2 regions of the Microlunatus soli genome follow, and region 2 is predicted to be linked to the other one. Evidence: predicted binding sites of a transcription regulator. Region 2 holds the regulator's gene; the other holds the start of a gene.

Region 1 (8,107 bases), 670 kb from region 2:
ACTCCAAGCATCGCGAGTCCTACGCCCTGCGGTCGGCGATCGCCGGAGCGCTGCAGGAGGACCGGACCCTGGACTCGGTCGTCCCCAACAACATCCCCGGACACAAGGCGTCCTTCCCCTTGGGCGGCCGCGCGAAGATCAACGTCACCTGGAACAACAGGATCCAATTGACCCTCGGTTACGACCCGAGCGCACCGAACAGCCTCGATCTGGCCAACCAGATCCGGACCCGGTTGGAGGACACCGGCGGACTCAGCGTGCTGCTGCGGCCGTCCGACGACACCGCCGATCTCCAACTGACCGATCGCAAGGCGTGGACCTCGACCGGTCTGGCCTGGCTGCAACCGGTGCTGGAGGATCCGATCAAGGAAGAGGCATCGTCGATCGCCAAGGCCGACGCCCGCGCGCGACAGGCCGGCGATGGAACCGCACAGCTCAACGCGGCGCTGGCCGAGTTGCAATCCATCGCCGCCTCGGAGAAGGTCGTGCTGCCGATCTCGCAGACCAGCGAGTACGTCTACGCCGCCGACAACACCACCGTGACGGCCAACGCATTCGGCCCGGGCTGGCAGCTCGGGCTGTGGGGGATGAAAGTCGAACGATGACAGATCAGCAAGCAACCGCGGACCCGACCGTGTCGGATCCGGCGGCCTACTCCGGTGTGCGTACCGGGCCGTTGCAGCCCGGCGAGCGGGTCACGATCACCGACCCCAAGGGCCGGCGGCATTCGTTGCTGCTGTCGCCCGGGCAACGGTTCCACACCGCCAAGGGCGCCATCGAGCACGACGACCTGATCGGCGGCCCGGAGGGCGTCGTGGTCACCTCGGTCGGCGGCGTTCAGTATCTGGCGCTGCGGCCGTTGCTGGGGGAGTTCACTGTCGGGATGCCGCGCGGAGCGCAGGTCGTCTACCCCAAGGACGCGGCCCAGATCGTCGTCGGCGCCGACATCTTCCCCGGGGCACGCGTGCTCGAAGCCGGCGCCGGGTCGGGCGCGCTCAGTCTGGCGTTGCTGCGGGCGATCGGCCCGACCGGCAGGCTGACCTCCTACGAGCGGCGCGAGGATTTCGCCAGGATCGCAGCCAAGAACGTCCGCAATTTCCTCGGCACCGAGCACCCGGCCTGGGACCTGCGGCTGGGCGACCTGGCGACCGCGCTGGGTGACGGCGAGGGGGCCGATCCCGGTGCGCCGACCGAGATCGACCGGGTGGTGCTGGACATGCTGGCGCCCTGGGAATGCGTCGACGTGATCGCCGACCGGCTGGTGCCGGGCGGAGTGATCTGCTGCTACGTGGCGACCACCACCCAGCTCGGACGGATCACCGAGACGCTGCGGGTGCACGGCGGCTTCACCGAGCCGCAGGCCGAGGAGTCGATGATCCGCGGCTGGCATGTCGAGGGGCTGTCGATCCGGCCGTCGCACCAGATGGTCGGACACACCGGGTTCCTGCTGACCTCGCGCCGGCTGGCGCCGGGGGTCACCGCACCGGCTCGCAAGCGCCGGCCGGCACCGGGAGCGTACGGCGAGGACTACACCGGGCCGCGCCCGACCACCGCGCCGACCGGTGACGGTGCAGGAACCCAACCGTAACCGAAGCGCATTCCCGGCACGCGGGAAACCAGCCCTTTTCTGGCTGGGCCGGCGGGTACTGTTTCGGCATGGAGGTGTCCACATGACTGAAACACCGGATCGCCACAACCCGTCTGAGTTCGAGGGGGCTGCGGAAGGGTTCAGCGGGCACGAGTCCGAGCACGACAGAGAGGCCCTGCTCACCAGGATCGGTCTGCTGAACGACGAGCTGTCCCGGCTACGGGAGCGCGTCTCCGGCCACCCGCATGACCTGGCGATGCTGGAGCGTCGCCTGGCCGATGCCCGCGCCGACGTCCGCGCCACCGCCGCCAACAACGAACGGCTGGCCACCACGCTGCGTGAGGCGCGCGAGCAGATCATCTCGTTGAAGGCTGAGGTCGACCGGCTGGCCCAGCCACCGGCCAGTTTCGGGGTCTTCTTGCGGCCGGTCGAGGAAGGTTTCGCCGACGTCTGGACCGCCGGCCGCAAGATGCGGGTCAGCGTCAGCCCGGAGATCGAGGCCGACCAACTCGAACCCGGTCGCGAGGTGATCCTGAACGAGGCGCTGAATGTGGTCGGCGTGCTCAAGTTCGACGAGGTCGGCGAGGTGGTCAGCCTCAAGGAAGTGATGGCCGACGGCGAACGCGCGCTGATCGTCGGGCACGGCGACGAGGAGAGCGTGGTCCGGCTGGCCGACCGGCTGCTGTCGGAGAAGCTGCGGTCCGGCGACTCGCTGCTGGTCGACCGACGGGTGCACTTCGCCTACGAACGCGTCCCGAAGATGGATGTCGAGGAGCTCGTCCTGGAGGACGTGCCGGACATCGGTTACGAGGAGATCGGCGGTCTGGGCAACCAGATCGAGGCGATCCGTGATGCCGTCGAGCTGCCGTTCCTGCACAAGGAACTGTTCGCCGAGCACGAGTTGAAGGCGCCGAAGGGAATACTGCTCTACGGCCCGCCCGGCTGCGGCAAGACCATGATCGCCAAGGCGGTGGCCAACTCGTTGGCCAAGAAGGTCACCGAGCGCACCGGCCGCGAAGGACGCAGCTTCTTCCTCAACATCAAGGGCCCGGAGCTGCTGAACAAGTACGTCGGCGAGACCGAGCGGCACATCCGGCTGGTCTTCCAGCGGGCCCGGGAGAAGGCGACCGACGGGATGCCGGTGATCGTTTTCTTCGACGAGATGGACTCGCTGTTCCGGACCCGGGGTACCGGCGTGTCCTCCGATGTGGAGAACACCATCGTGCCGCAGCTGCTGAGCGAGATCGACGGCGTCGAGGGCTTGGAGAACGTGATCATCATCGGTGCCTCCAACCGGGAGGACATGATCGATCCGGCGATCCTGCGACCCGGCCGGCTGGACGTCAAGATCAAGATCGAACGCCCGGATGTCGAGTCCGCCCGGGACATCTTCACCAAGTACCTGACCTCCTCACTTCCGTTGCACGACGAGGATCTGAAGGAGTTCGGCGGCGATCGGGCACGCACCATCGATGCGATGATCGAGCGCACCGTGACCCGGATGTACGAGGACTCCGAGGAGAATCAGTTCCTCGAGGTCACCTACGCCGGTGGCGACAAGGAGATCCTGTACTTCAAGGACTTCAACTCCGGCGCGATGATCCAGAACATCGTCGATCGGGCCAAGAAGATGGCGATCAAGGACGTCCTGGACACCGGGGTCCGGGGCTTGCGGATCGGGCACCTGATGCAGGCGATCATCGACGAGTTCGCCGAGAACGAGGATCTGCCGAACACCACCAACCCCGACGACTGGGCCAAGATCAGCGGCAAGAAGGGCGAACGGATCGTCTTCATCCGGACGTTGATCTCGTCCAACAAGGGCACCCAGCCCGGTCGCTCGATCGACACCGTCAGCAACACCGGACAGTACCTGTAACGCCGACGCCGAGCCTGGTCCGATGGTGGTCCGGGCTCGGCCTCAGGCCCGGTGGCTACCGAAGCGTTCGACCCAGTCGCTGTTGACGCGATCGGCCTGTTTGCGGTGCCCGACGACGAGCTCCCGGCCGGCCGGAAGCTGCAGGCCGAGATGATCGAGGACGCCGTGCGCGGTGTCGACCGGATCGGCCGACAACTCCTCGTAGGTCACCCGGTGGGGGACCACGCCCTGGGCGGTGAACCAGTCGGCCCAGGCCTCCTCGAACTGCTCGATCGCGGTGACCAGCCGACCGATCAGCTGCTCGTCGTAGTGCGGTGCGACACCGCCGGGCCGGACAGCCTCGTGCGGATGCCAGAAGTGGGTCTGCAGCGCCTTCGCCCAGGACACCGCCTGGGCCACCACGTCGCCTCGCCGGAGGTGGACGAACCGCAGTCGGCCGAACCGGCTGCTCAACAGCTCCAGCTCCGAGTCGGCCGGCGGCGAGTCGGCGGCCAGGTCGCTGATCAGTTCCGGCAGCGACTCGGCCATGATCCGGGCGGCGAAGACGCCGTTCGGCGTCGTACCGGCGGCCGTCGCGGCACGCAGGTAGGTCCGATCGATCCGTCCGTCCCGCGGTCGGTCGATCTGCCAGGTCTCGGCGTAGTCGTGCAGACCGCGGCGGTTGAAGTACGAGGCGGGATGCCCGGCGACCCCGGACGAGGTCAGCAGGCCGCAGAGCAGAGTGCTGCCGGTCCGCGGCGTCGCGCAGATCAGGTAGCCGTCGGTGCCGGGTCGGGTCACGATCGGCGACGCTAACCAAGTCCGGCCGCTCGGCCCAAGCGAATTACCGCCCGCTACCGCCGATGTGCATAATCATTCGCGATGCTGCATAATGATGCGCATGTCCAAGGTGCTGAACTCTATCCCGGTCAACGAGCGCGTAGGTATCGCCTTCTCCGGCGGCCTCGACACGTCTGTGGCGGTCGCGTGGATGCGCGACAAGGGCGCGATTCCGTGCACCTACACCGCCGATCTGGGGCAGTACGACGAACCCGACATCGCGTCCGTACCCGGCCGGGCCGGACAGTACGGCGCCGAGCTCTCCCGGCTGGTGGACTGCAAGAAGCCGCTGGTGGAGGAGGGACTGGCCGCGATCGCCTGCGGCGCCTTCCACATCCGCAGCGGCGCCCGCGTCTACTTCAACACCACCCCGCTCGGTCGCGCCGTGACCGGGACGCTGCTGGTCCGGGCGATGCAGGCCGACCAGGTCTCGATCTGGGGTGACGGTTCGACCTTCAAGGGCAACGACATCGAACGGTTCTACCGCTACGGGCTGCTGGCCAACCCGGGCTTAAGGATCTACAAGCCGTGGCTGGACGCCGAGTTCGTCTCCGAGCTCGGCGGCCGCAAGGAGATGTCGGAGTGGCTGGTCGCTCACGATCTGCCGTACCGGGACAGCACCGAGAAGGCCTATTCCACCGATGCCAACATCCTCGGTGCCACCCACGAGGCCAAGACGCTGGAGCACCTCGACACCTCGATGGAGATCGTGGAGCCGATCATGGGTGTGGCGTACTGGGACGAAGCGGTGCAGATCCCGACCGAGGACGTGGAGATCACCTTCGAGGCCGGCCGGCCGGTGGCGATCAACGGCAAGACCTACGCCGACGTCGTCGATCTGTTCGACGAGGCCAACGCGATCGGTGGCCGGCACGGATTGGGAATGTCGGACCAGATCGAGAACCGGATCATCGAGGCCAAGTCCCGCGGCATCTACGAGGCACCGGGGATGGGGCTGCTGCACATCGCCTACGAGCGGCTGCTGAATGCGATCCACAACGAGGACACCGTTGCCGCTTACCACAATGACGGCCGCAAGCTCGGCCGGCTGCTCTACGAGGGCCGCTGGTTCGATCCGCAGTCGCTGATGATCCGGGAAGGGCTGCTGCGCTGGGTCGCCTCGGCGGTCACCGGCTCGGTGGTGCTGCGGCTGCGGCGCGGTGAGGACTACACGATCGTCGACACCCGGGAGTCCTCCACCGGCAGTCGCTTCTCCTACCATCCGGACAAGCTGTCGATGGAACGTACCGAGGACGCCGCCTTCGGCCCGGTCGACCGGATCGGTCAGCTGACGATGCGCAATCTGGACATCGCCGATACCAGGACCAAGCTCGAACTGTACGCCGGGCTCGGCGCGCTGCCGCAGCGCGAGTCCGAGCTGGTCGGTGCCCTCGAACCGGGTGGTGCCGACAGGATCACCGCCAACCCGGCCGCCGGCGAGGAAGACGCCCTGGACCGCGCCGCGATCGACTCCGGCGTCGACTGATCACTCAGGCGACTGGGCCTCGCACTGGTTCCGCATGGCGGTAGGTCTGGGCAGCCGGGGCCGCCGTGCGCTGCTCGGCAGGGAACAAACTGCCCGATAGCCGTCCTCGATCGCTGATCATGCGCATTCGGCCCGCCGGCACCCGGCCAGGGCTACCGTCGGATCAGTATTCGTATTGGATCGGGGGAAACTATGCGATTCACATTCAGGACCGGCGTCGCCACCGCGTTCGCAACGGCGGCACTCCTCGGCGGAGGGATCAGCACCGCCTACGGAGGCGAGATCAACGGCAACGGCCAGCCGCCGGGCGGTGAGGGTCTGGGAGCTGCCCACGCCCATTCGATCTGTGCCTACTCCGGGCTGGAGGACGGTGAAGGTGCGGGCTTCCCCGGTCCCGGCAATGCACCGCCGCAGAACTGGGGACACAGCAAGGGAGCGTTCGGCGCCACGCCCGCCGAGCGCAAGGCCTCCGGCTTCCAGCCCGGTGATTCCTGCAACGGGCACACCGGATTCCTGGTCAACCCGCCACCGGGCGAGCCGTAAAGCCGACTCGATGAGGGCCCCGCTCGGCAGCACGTCGAGTGGGGCCCTCAGTCGTGCGCACAGGATCCGGATACCCGGCGCCGGCTGCGTCGTCGGCGACACGCCCGCTGCCCAGCGCGGCGCGGATGCGTACCTGAGATAGGGTCCGAACGTCTGTTCGGATCGTCTGTTCCAGGGAGGTGTGCCGTGCGGGTGCTCGGGATCGATCCCGGCCTGACCCGATGCGGGTTCGGCGTCGTCGACGGCACGCTCGGTCGCAATCCGGAGCTGGTCGCGGTGGACGTCGTCCGCACCGACACCGGGACCGACACCGCCTATCGGCTGCTGCGGCTGGAGCGGGCGTTCGACGAGTGGATCACCCAACATCAGCCCGATGTCGTCGCCGTTGAGCGGGTGTTCGCCCAGCACAACGTGCAGACCGTGATGGGCACCGCGCAGGCCGCGGGAGTGGCGATGCTGGTCGCGGCCCGGCACGGGCTTCCGGTCGCGTTGCATACACCGAGTGAGGTGAAGGCGGCGATCACCGGCTCCGGTCGGGCCGACAAGGCCCAGGTCGGTGCGATGGTGACCCGGGTGCTGCGTTTGGCGGCGACGCCGAAGCCGGCCGACGCCGCGGATGCGCTGGCGCTGGCGATCTGTCACGTCTGGCGCGGCGCGGCCAGTGATCGTCTGGTGCGCGCCGAACAGGCCGCCACCGAACAAGCAGCACGCCAACGCCGTGCGTACGCGTTGGCCCGCCGACGAACTCCTTCCGTACCAGGACATGAGGCATGATCGCTCAACTCTCCGGCACCGTCATCCAGCTCGCCGCCACCTCGGCGGTGATCGATGTGAACGGAGTCGGCATCAAGACGCTGTGCGGCCCGAACACCACCGCCGACCTGCGGGCCGGGCAGCCCGCGACCCTGGCCACCTCGCTGGTGGTCCGGGAGGACTCGCTGACCCTGTACGGCTTCGGCACCGGTGAGGAGCGCGACTTCTTCGAGTTGCTGATGAGCGCCTCCGGCGTCGGGCCGAAGCTGGCCCAGGCAGCGCTGGCCGTGCTGGCCCCGGACGAGCTGCGGAAGGCGATCGCCACCGAGGACCTGGTCGCGCTGACCAGGGTCCCCGGCGTCGGCCGGAAGGGTGCCCAACGGATCGTGATCGAGTTGAAGGACAAGGTGAACGCGATCGTCGCCGATCACCCGACCGATGCCGCCGCAGGACCGGAACCGGGCAACGACGAGGAGTGGCGGGATCAGGTCAGCCAGGGTCTGCAGGGCCTCGGCTGGTCGGCCAAGGACGCCGACGCCGCGTGTACGCGGGTCGAACACCTCGCCGCCGACGACCCGACGATCAGCATCGCCGAACTGATGCGGGCCGCGCTCCGGACCCTGGCCAAGGCCTGATCGATCGCTGCAGGTCGATCTTCGGCCCGACCGATGGTGGTCGCGCGGTGGGGGTCAGGCGGATGGTCGGCGGGATCGGGAATGATGGGGGACACCATGGCTGAACGCGACGAGTGGCCCGACGACGGCGGCACCGACCTGGTCGATCCGCATCCCGACCCGGACGAGTCGGCCGCGGAATCGGCGCTGCGACCGACCACGCTGGCCGAGTTCGACGGCCAACCCCGGGTCAGTGACCAACTCGGCCTGGTGCTGGAGGCGGCCCGGGCCCGCAATGCGGTGCCCGACCACGTACTGCTGTCCGGCCCGCCCGGGCTCGGCAAGACGACCTTGGCCGGCATCATCGCCGCCGAGATGGGTGCACCGTTGCGGATCTCCAGCGGCCCGGCGATCCAGCACGCCGG
Region 2 (8,107 bases):
CGTCACGCGGCTCCCAGCTCACCTCGTCGTACGGATGCACGCCCTCAGTGGTGAAGACGCGGCCGATGGTCAGTCCCCGGCCGGCGCCGGGGACCTTCTCGGCGGCCTTCTTCTGCCGGCTGGACTGCTGGTCCGAGCGGGTCGTTTCGGACATAGGTGACTGCCTCTCTCTCCAGCAGATGCCGAGATGTCGGGTCCGGCCTGCTGATCGTGGAACTGCTGATGCTGAACGTCGTGCTGTATCGGTCTTGCCACTGCTGCTGTTGCGATGTGGTGAGGTACTACCGGTACCCGGGCCCGAGCTCGGTCATCGGGCAGCGGGGGGTCAGACCGGGACGGACCCACGCACCCTTCCCCAAGTGCGCGGAGGCCCGTCCCGGAGTTCAGGGGGACCGCTGGTTGCCCGATCCGGCGGCGCGTTTGCTCACCGCGGATCGGCGACCGGTGCGGCTGCGCGCGGCAACGGGCTTGGCGACGCGGCCGGCGGTGGCCAGCTCCGGGATCAACGGTTCGATCCCGGGCGGATCCTGCTCGATCCGCAGCGTCGCGATCTCGGCCTCGAAGTCGTCCACCGACGCGAACTGGCGGTAGACGCTGGCGAACCGCAGGTACGCCACCTGGTCGAGCTTGCGCAACGGCCCCAAGATCGCCACCCCCACCTCGTCGGCGGGCACCTCCGGCTTGCCGGACGCCCGCAGCGCCTCCTCGACCTCCTGGCCGAGCTTGGCCAGCTGGTCCTCATTCACCGGCCGGCCCTTGCAAGCCTTGCGTACGCCACTGACAACCTTGTCGCGATTGAAGGGTTCGACAACGCCCGACCGCTTCACCACCGCGAGCAGCATCTGCTCGATCGTGGTGAACCGGCTCTCGCACTCCGGGCACTGCCGACGGCGGCGGATGCTGCCGCCGTCCTCGGCGACCCTGGAGTCCAGCACCCGGGTATCGGTGTGCCGGCAGTACGGGCAATGCACGACGTCCTTCTCTCTGCTCCGGCCTCGTCCTGGGGACAACTCTGGGGACGACTTGTGGGCGACCATGTGGATCGGATGTGGACGATGTGTGGATAGCGAACACAAATTGTGGACGAAACACACGTCTGTAACTACTAGATATGGATACTACGTCCGCCGGGGTGAGCAGTCAACCGTCACCGCCGGCCGCGCGTGGCGTGTCGGAGGGGACCGTCCGGGCAGCCTCGATGAGCCCTCAGTGAGGGCGGACCGACCAGCCCAGCCGCCCAGCCGAGCAGCTCTGGCGCATGGGGTGGCCGCCGCCATAGGCTGTCCGGCAGCCGCGAGGGCGATCGACCCCGACCAGGAGGTGTGCCGTGGCGAACGGGCTCTTCGCCGGGATCCCGGTCCGGGACTTTCGGGCTGCCCTGGCGTGGTACGTGCGGCTGCTGGGTGCCGAGCCGTCGTTCTACCCCAACGACATCGAGGCCGTCTGGCAGCTGGCGGAGAACCAGTTCGTCTACATCGTCCAGCAGCCGGAGCGCGCCGGTGGCGCGGTCAACATGATCTGGGCCGATGACCTGGCCGACCGGGTGGCAGCGCTGGCCGCCCGCGGACTGGAACCGACAGAGATCGAGCGACTTGACGGAGTCAGTAAGTACGTCTACCGGGACCCGGACGGCAACGAGACGGGACTCGGCGGCACGACCTGATCCGAACCCGGACGGACGGCCTGCGCTGCGGCGCGGGACGGCCCGGTGTCACAAAACACGGCGACACCTGCCGAGCAGCCGGGACGACCGGGTGGCGGAGCGCTGACGGTCGTGATCAGCGACCGGCGACGGCCGAATGGCCCGCCGGCGTGTAATCGGGTGAGGTCACCGTCAGTGCGGTCGCCGTGATGACGGTGACCGCGGCTGCCATCAGCATCGCACCGGTGATCATCACCACCGCGATCCCTCGGTTGGTCAGCCGCCAGCTCGCGGTCGCCGCCTGACGCACCGAACGCACTCCGGCCGCCGCAACACGCTCGTCGCGGCATGCCGTGGCCGTTGCCTGCCGGCCGTCGACGGGGACCGAACGGCCGGGAACCAGCCGGGGTGCAGCGACGCCGGTCGTCGAGCGGCCCACCGGCGCGGCACCTCGGCCGCTACCCCGGCTGCGCCGCGGCCGACGGACCCGGATCGGAGCTGCGGTTCGGGTTGCCCGATCCTTGTCGCCGTGCGCCGACGAGACCGCCTCGATCGTTGCTGCACTCATCTTCGACTCCCCTGTAACTCGATTCGAGCCAAGTGACTGACTCGCACGTCTCTCGAACGGATGTTCGATCGAACGCCTGTGTGATTTGTAGTCGATCCGCGGGTCATTCGCAAGACCATTCGTACATTCGTTCTCATTCGTTACCTCGTCGGCCGTACGCTGCTGCGATCCGACGAACAACAGCACATCAGGCACCTCTGACAGTTCTCCTCGACCGCTTCGCCGAGACGCCCCGGATCCCCCGGATCCGAGCGCGACACGCCGACACGCCGCTCGAACAATTGTTTGATTCCCGCCTCAGTTTTCCCTACGGTGAGCACATGGCCGATTCGAAGAAGAGCTCCAGCCGCACTGGGGGACGCGGTACTACCTCCACCGCCGGGAAGCAAGGCAAGCGGGGCCGGCCGCGCAATTCAGACGTCGAGGCGCAGATCGCGCAGGCCCGTCGTCGTTCGGCGGAGGTCTCGGAGCGGGCGTCGGTGACCCCGCTGCCCGACGGCCCGCCGGATGCGAGCGGTCTGACACCGCGGCAACGACGCGTCCTCGAGGTGATCAAGGACGCGGTGGAGAATCGCGGCTACCCGCCGAGCATCCGCGAGCTCGGCGACGAGGTCGGATTGGCCAGCTCCTCCAGCGTCGCCCACCAGCTGAAGGTCCTTGAGCAGAAGGGATTCCTCCGCCGCGACCCGAACCGGCCGCGGGCGATGGAGGTGATCCTGCCGCAGGACTTCACCGGCACCTCCGACGGTGTCTCCGCTGTCCGCCCGCTTCCCCACCGGGTATCGGCGACCAGCGACGAGACCGGCATCGACGACGCGTTCCCGGCGCCGGTGCACGTACCGGTGCTCGGTCGGATCGCAGCCGGCGGGCCGATCCTGGCCGAGGAGCGCTATGAGGATGTCTTCGCGCTACCCAAGCAGGTGGTCGGCGAGGGTGATCTGTTCCTGCTGGAGGTCCGCGGCGATTCGATGATCGACGCAGCGATCTGTGATGGCGACTGGGTCGTCGTCCGTAAGGAACAGACTGCGGAGAACGGCGACATCGTGGCCGCGCTGCTCGACGACGAGGCAACAGTCAAGACGTTCCGCCGGGCCGACGGTCACGTCTGGCTGATGCCACACAACGAGGCCTACGACCCGATCGACGGCGACGCCGCCTCGATCCTCGGCAAGGTTGTCGCGGTGCTGCGGCGGGTCTGAGCCTGATCAGTCAGGCTGGGCGCGATCTGTCAGGCGGGAGCGGCCAGCGCGTTGTCCAGCCATTCCCGCGCCTCTCCCGGCGCATCGGCAGTGATCATGTCGACGCCGAGCTCGACGGCGAGCGCGGCGTCGTCGGCGTTGCGCACCGGCCAGCCCGCAACCTGGATGTCCTCATCATGCAGACGGTCCACCACTGCCGGCGTCAATCCCTTCCACCCCGACATCACCGCCGAGGCGCCGACGTCGTGGGCGCTGACCCGCAACGCGTCGTCATAGGAATTGGCGATCACCCCGCGCGGGATCTGCGGCAGCAACTGTTGCAACTCGGCCAGGATCGGCACCTGGAAGCTGGTCAGCAGGCATCGTTGTTGATCATCGGGATATTCGGCGAGCACCTCGGCCACCAGCGCCGGTGCGGTCGGCGCCTTGACCTCGATCTGGAGATCGGACTGGGTCAGCTCCAACACCTCCGGCAACGTCAGCAGGCGTTGCCCCCGCGGCAGTCGCAGGCGCTGCAGATCGCACCACGCGGTCGTACTCACTCGCGGCGCCGGACTCGCCCCCAGCACGCGGGCAAGATCATCGTCGTGACTGATCACCGGCACCCCGTCGGCACTGAGCCGGACGTCGAACTCGATCTCGTCGACGCCCAGTTGCTCCGCGGTCACCAGGCTGAGGGCAGTGTTCTCCGGGGCGTGCGCCATCGCACCGCGGTGACCCGTCACCCGGATCCCGCGCGGACCACCCGGAACCGCTGCGGTCCCGGTTGCGCGCCGACCTGCATTAACAGTCACGGGTCCAATCTTCACACACCACGCAAAATCGTTGGTGGACCGACACAGGCTGCACCAAGGTCCCTTCGATGTCGCGAATCATCCGGTCCCAGCCAGTGTTTTCCCTAGCCATCGCGATGATGGAAGCTCTCGGAGGCGAGCCCGACAGACCACGAGGCGACGACGACGCGACGCCGAAGACCCACGCGTTCGGCACCGTTCATCTAGACTTCATATGTTATTTGTGCGCCGCATGATGTGATCTTCTTCGGCGTCCATCACAGGAGGGTTCACACAACGATGACGCAGACCCGCGACGCGCGGCTGGCGGCGATCGTCGATCATCTGGTCGAGGTCGGTTCGGAGGCGGCCAAGCAACTCGCCGCCCGCTTCGACGTCTCGGTGATGACTGTTCATCGTGACCTGGACGAACTCGAGCAACGCGGTCTGGTCCGCAAGTTCCACGGCGGCGCCAGCGTCACCCGGACCGGAAGCTACGAGATCGCCGCCGCGATCCGTCGGCGGTTGGCCGTCGCGCAGAAACAGACGTTGGCCAACGCAGCCGCCGAGTCCGTCCGCGACGGCCAGACAGTGATGATCGACGACTCCTCGACCGCTTCGGCGATGGTCGATCCGCTGATCCGCTCCGCGATGACCATCCAGGTGATCACCAACTACCTGCCGTCGCTGATCGCGCTCTCCCGCTCGACCCGAGTAGTGGCCCAAGCGATCGGTGGTGAGTACGACCGCAGCCACGAGTCCTATCTCGGAGTCGGCGCCGTGGACGCCGTGCACGCCTTACGTCCCGACACGGTCTTCGTCTCCTCGACCACTGCGGATGCGGCCGGCATCTATCACCAGGAAGAGCGGATCGTCACGCTCAAGCAGGAGATGCTGCGCTCGGCCCGGCGCCGCGTGCTGCTGTTGGACGAGACCAAGATCGGCGCATCCTCGCTCTACCGGGTCTGCGGCTGGGAGATGATCGACGAACTGATCACCACCGACGCAGCCCCGGCGGAGGTGTTGGCCGAGATCGATCCGCGGGTGAAGGTCACGGTTGTCGCCCTCGGCGCCGCCTCGTCGGAAGAATCTCCGGCGGGTGCGGGACACTAGTGTCCCCCGCGCCGACCGGTACCCCCTACCAGGGCACAACGGGGCCGACGACCAGCAGGTCGCGCCGCCGGGACCGCCTGACCGGCTTTCGGTAAATGGGCTGACACCGCCCGCTGAGACTGCATAGGCTTGTCCCGACGGCAACAGGCCCCAGGACCAGGATCAGGAGGAGCTGACGATGCGAGCGACGTACGCGGTTCTTCGTCTTCCCTCTCCGTTCCCTCCTGGTCCAAGGATTTCGCGTGCCGTCCACTCGCTTTCTCAATCTGGGCATCCTCGCCCACGTCGACGCCGGTAAGACCACCCTCACCGAGCAGTTGCTCTATCTCGGTGGAGCGATCGACGAGCTCGGCTCGGTCGATACCGGCACCACCCGCTCCGACAGTCTCGCCCTGGAGCGTGAACGCGGCATCACGATCAAGTCCGCTGTCGTCTCGTTCCCGCTGGACGATCGGCTGATCAACGTCGTCGACACCCCGGGCCACCCGGACTTCATTGCCGAGGTCGAGCGGGTGCTCGGCATCCTCGACGGGGCGATCCTGGTGCTCTCGGCCGTCGAGGGAGTCCAGCCGCAGACGCGCATCATCATGCGTGCTCTGCAGCGACTGCAGGTGCCGACGCTGCTCTTCGTCAACAAGATCGACCGGTCGGGAGCCGACCTCGATCGGGTGATCGCCGAGATCCGCACCCGATTGACACCCGATGTCCTGGCCATGGGCCGGGTGCTGCGCGCCGGGTCCCGGGCCTCCTCGTTCGCCAGCTTCGGCACCGACGACCCGGCGTTCGCCGAGCGCGCGACGACTACCCTCGCCGAGCACGACGACACGGTCCTCGCGGCGTACGTCGACGGCAGCACCGTCGCCGGGTCCGAGTTGACCGCCGACGTCGCGGCTCAGACCCGAGCCGGCGTGCTGCATCCGATCTTCGCCGGGTCGGCCGTCACCGGCGCCGGCGTCGGCGACCTGCTGTCCTCCCTGACCACCCTGTTGCCGACCGCACCCGGCACCGCCGAGGCACCGGTATCGGCCCGGGTCTTCAAGGTCGAACGCAGTCCGAGCGGTGCCAAGATCGCCTACCTGCGGATGATGGACGGCACCGTACGGCCTCGACAACGCCTGGAACTTCCCGGTGGTCGCAGCGGCAAAGTGTCATCCCTGGAGACCTATGACGCCGGCGGCTGGACATCGACCGAGCTGCTCACCCCCGGGCAGGTCGGTCGCGTCCGCGGCCTGGCAGCGGTCCGGGTCGGCGACCCGGTCGGTGAGCTGGTCGAGCAGGCGGAGCCACAGTTTCCACCGCCGACACTCGAGGCCGCGGTCGAGGCGGTGCGCCCCGCCGACGGCCCGGCGCTACGGGCGGCGTTGGGACAGCTCGCCGACTCCGACCCCCTCATCAACGTCCACCTCGACGCCGCCGGCACCCCCACCGTTTCGCTGTACGGCCGGGTGCAGCGAGAGGTGCTCGAGGCGACGCTGGCCGACGAGTACGGCGTCCGGGCCCGGTTCGCCGATGCGGCAGTGCTGCACATCGAACGACCTCGCCGGGCAGCCATGGCGGTCGAACGGCTGAACACCCCGAGCAATCCGTACCAGGCAACGATCGGGCTGACGATCGAGCCGGCCGAACCCGGTAGCGGAGTGCAGTTCGTGATCGCCGCCCCGGCACTCGACATGCCGTTGTATCTGTACGGCGATGTCGGCCGCTTCGGGGCCGCGATCGAACGACACATCCTGGAAGCCCTCGACCGCGGCCACTACGGCTGGGCCGTCACCGACTGCATCGTGACGCTCGTCGAGGTCGCCTACAGCGTGGCCGATGGCCCGCCGTCCAAGCGCGGCCCGACCAGCACCTCCCGCGACTATCGCAAGGTCGCCCCGGTGGTGTGCCGGCAGGCGCTGCGGCTCGCCGGCACCCAGGTCTGCGAGCCGGTCCTCCGGGTATCGCTCGAGGTGCCGGAGGCCGACGCGGCCGCCCTGCAGACCGTCCTCGGCAGGATGCGCGCCCAACCGATGGGCCAGTGGCAGACCGGGCCGATGGCGCGGATCGAGGCCCGTCTGGTCGCGGCGCGATTGCATGATCTGCAGCACCAGTTGCCCGATCTCACCGGCGGCGAAGGCGTCCTGGAGTATCGGTTCGACAGCTATCAGCCCGTCCGTGGGCGACCACCGCGGCGCGCCCGGCACCACGACCGGGCCGACCCGGCGGAGTCGCTGATCTGATCCGAACGCGAAGGTCGGAGATCGTTCTTCCGCTCGTCACGGCGACCTCGACCCGGCGCCTCATCTGACCGTCTGGGACGCGAAGACATCACGCACATCGACATCGCGGGCCGAGGACCTGGCGCGGCTAGCTGACTGCCTTGTCCAGCGCCTTCAGGTAGCCGTCGATCCCCCACGTCAACGACAGTGCCGTGGGTGGCGAGACGGCGGCCACGAACTCGGGGCCGACGACGGTCGCGACATGGTCGGCACGGACCTGCTGCATCGACTTGGCGTAGGACTTGTCCAGGAACGCGTCGGCCTGCTTCTGATCATCGGCATAGACCAGCAGCACATCACTGCGCAGCTTGCTGACCTGCTCGTAACTCAACGTGTAATAGAAGTTGTCGTCGTCGGGGGCGAGTTTGTCGACGCTCGGAGCACTCACCATCCCCAGATCGGTCAGGAACGCCACGCGAGGGTCACGCTTCTTGTAGACGTAGAAGCTGTCGCCGGTGTCCCAGACCGCTGCGACCGTCTTGCCCTTGAACTGGGGGTGCGCCGCAGCCTTCTGTTCGACCTGCCGGTCGATCCCGGCCAGCAGCTGCTCGGTC

What was found. Region 2 encodes LexA, which represses DNA repair genes until DNA is damaged. Its sites were predicted from a motif close to TCGAACANNTGTTCGA; they were not measured.
Region 1: a site for LexA is predicted at 6,461-6,476, ahead of ruvC (crossover junction endodeoxyribonuclease RuvC). Genes of this name have one in related genera too.

What each region holds. Positions count from the first base shown of each region.
Region 1 is NZ_LT629772.1:6,485,066-6,493,172, reverse strand. It holds gene BLU38_RS29690 (ABC transporter substrate-binding protein) at 1-605, shown strand, start outside; gene BLU38_RS29685 (tRNA (adenine-N1)-methyltransferase) at 602-1,588, shown strand; gene arc (proteasome ATPase) at 1,671-3,467, shown strand; gene BLU38_RS29675 (Stf0 family sulfotransferase) at 3,510-4,247, opposite strand; gene argG (argininosuccinate synthase) at 4,348-5,772, shown strand; gene BLU38_RS29665 (hypothetical protein) at 5,965-6,315, shown strand; gene ruvC (crossover junction endodeoxyribonuclease RuvC) at 6,502-7,089, shown strand; gene ruvA (Holliday junction branch migration protein RuvA) at 7,086-7,703, shown strand; gene ruvB (Holliday junction branch migration DNA helicase RuvB) at 7,800-8,107, shown strand, end outside.
Region 2 is NZ_LT629772.1:5,818,398-5,826,504, reverse strand. It holds gene BLU38_RS26705 (vitamin B12-dependent ribonucleotide reductase) at 1-154, opposite strand, end outside; gene nrdR (transcriptional regulator NrdR) at 384-971, opposite strand; gene BLU38_RS26695 (VOC family protein) at 1,328-1,663, shown strand; gene BLU38_RS26690 (hypothetical protein) at 1,779-2,210, opposite strand; gene lexA (transcriptional repressor LexA) at 2,531-3,409, shown strand; gene BLU38_RS26680 (glycerophosphodiester phosphodiesterase) at 3,439-4,134, opposite strand; gene BLU38_RS26675 (DeoR/GlpR family DNA-binding transcription regulator) at 4,483-5,295, shown strand; gene BLU38_RS26670 (elongation factor G) at 5,538-7,514, shown strand; gene BLU38_RS26665 (iron-siderophore ABC transporter substrate-binding protein) at 7,642-8,107, opposite strand, start outside.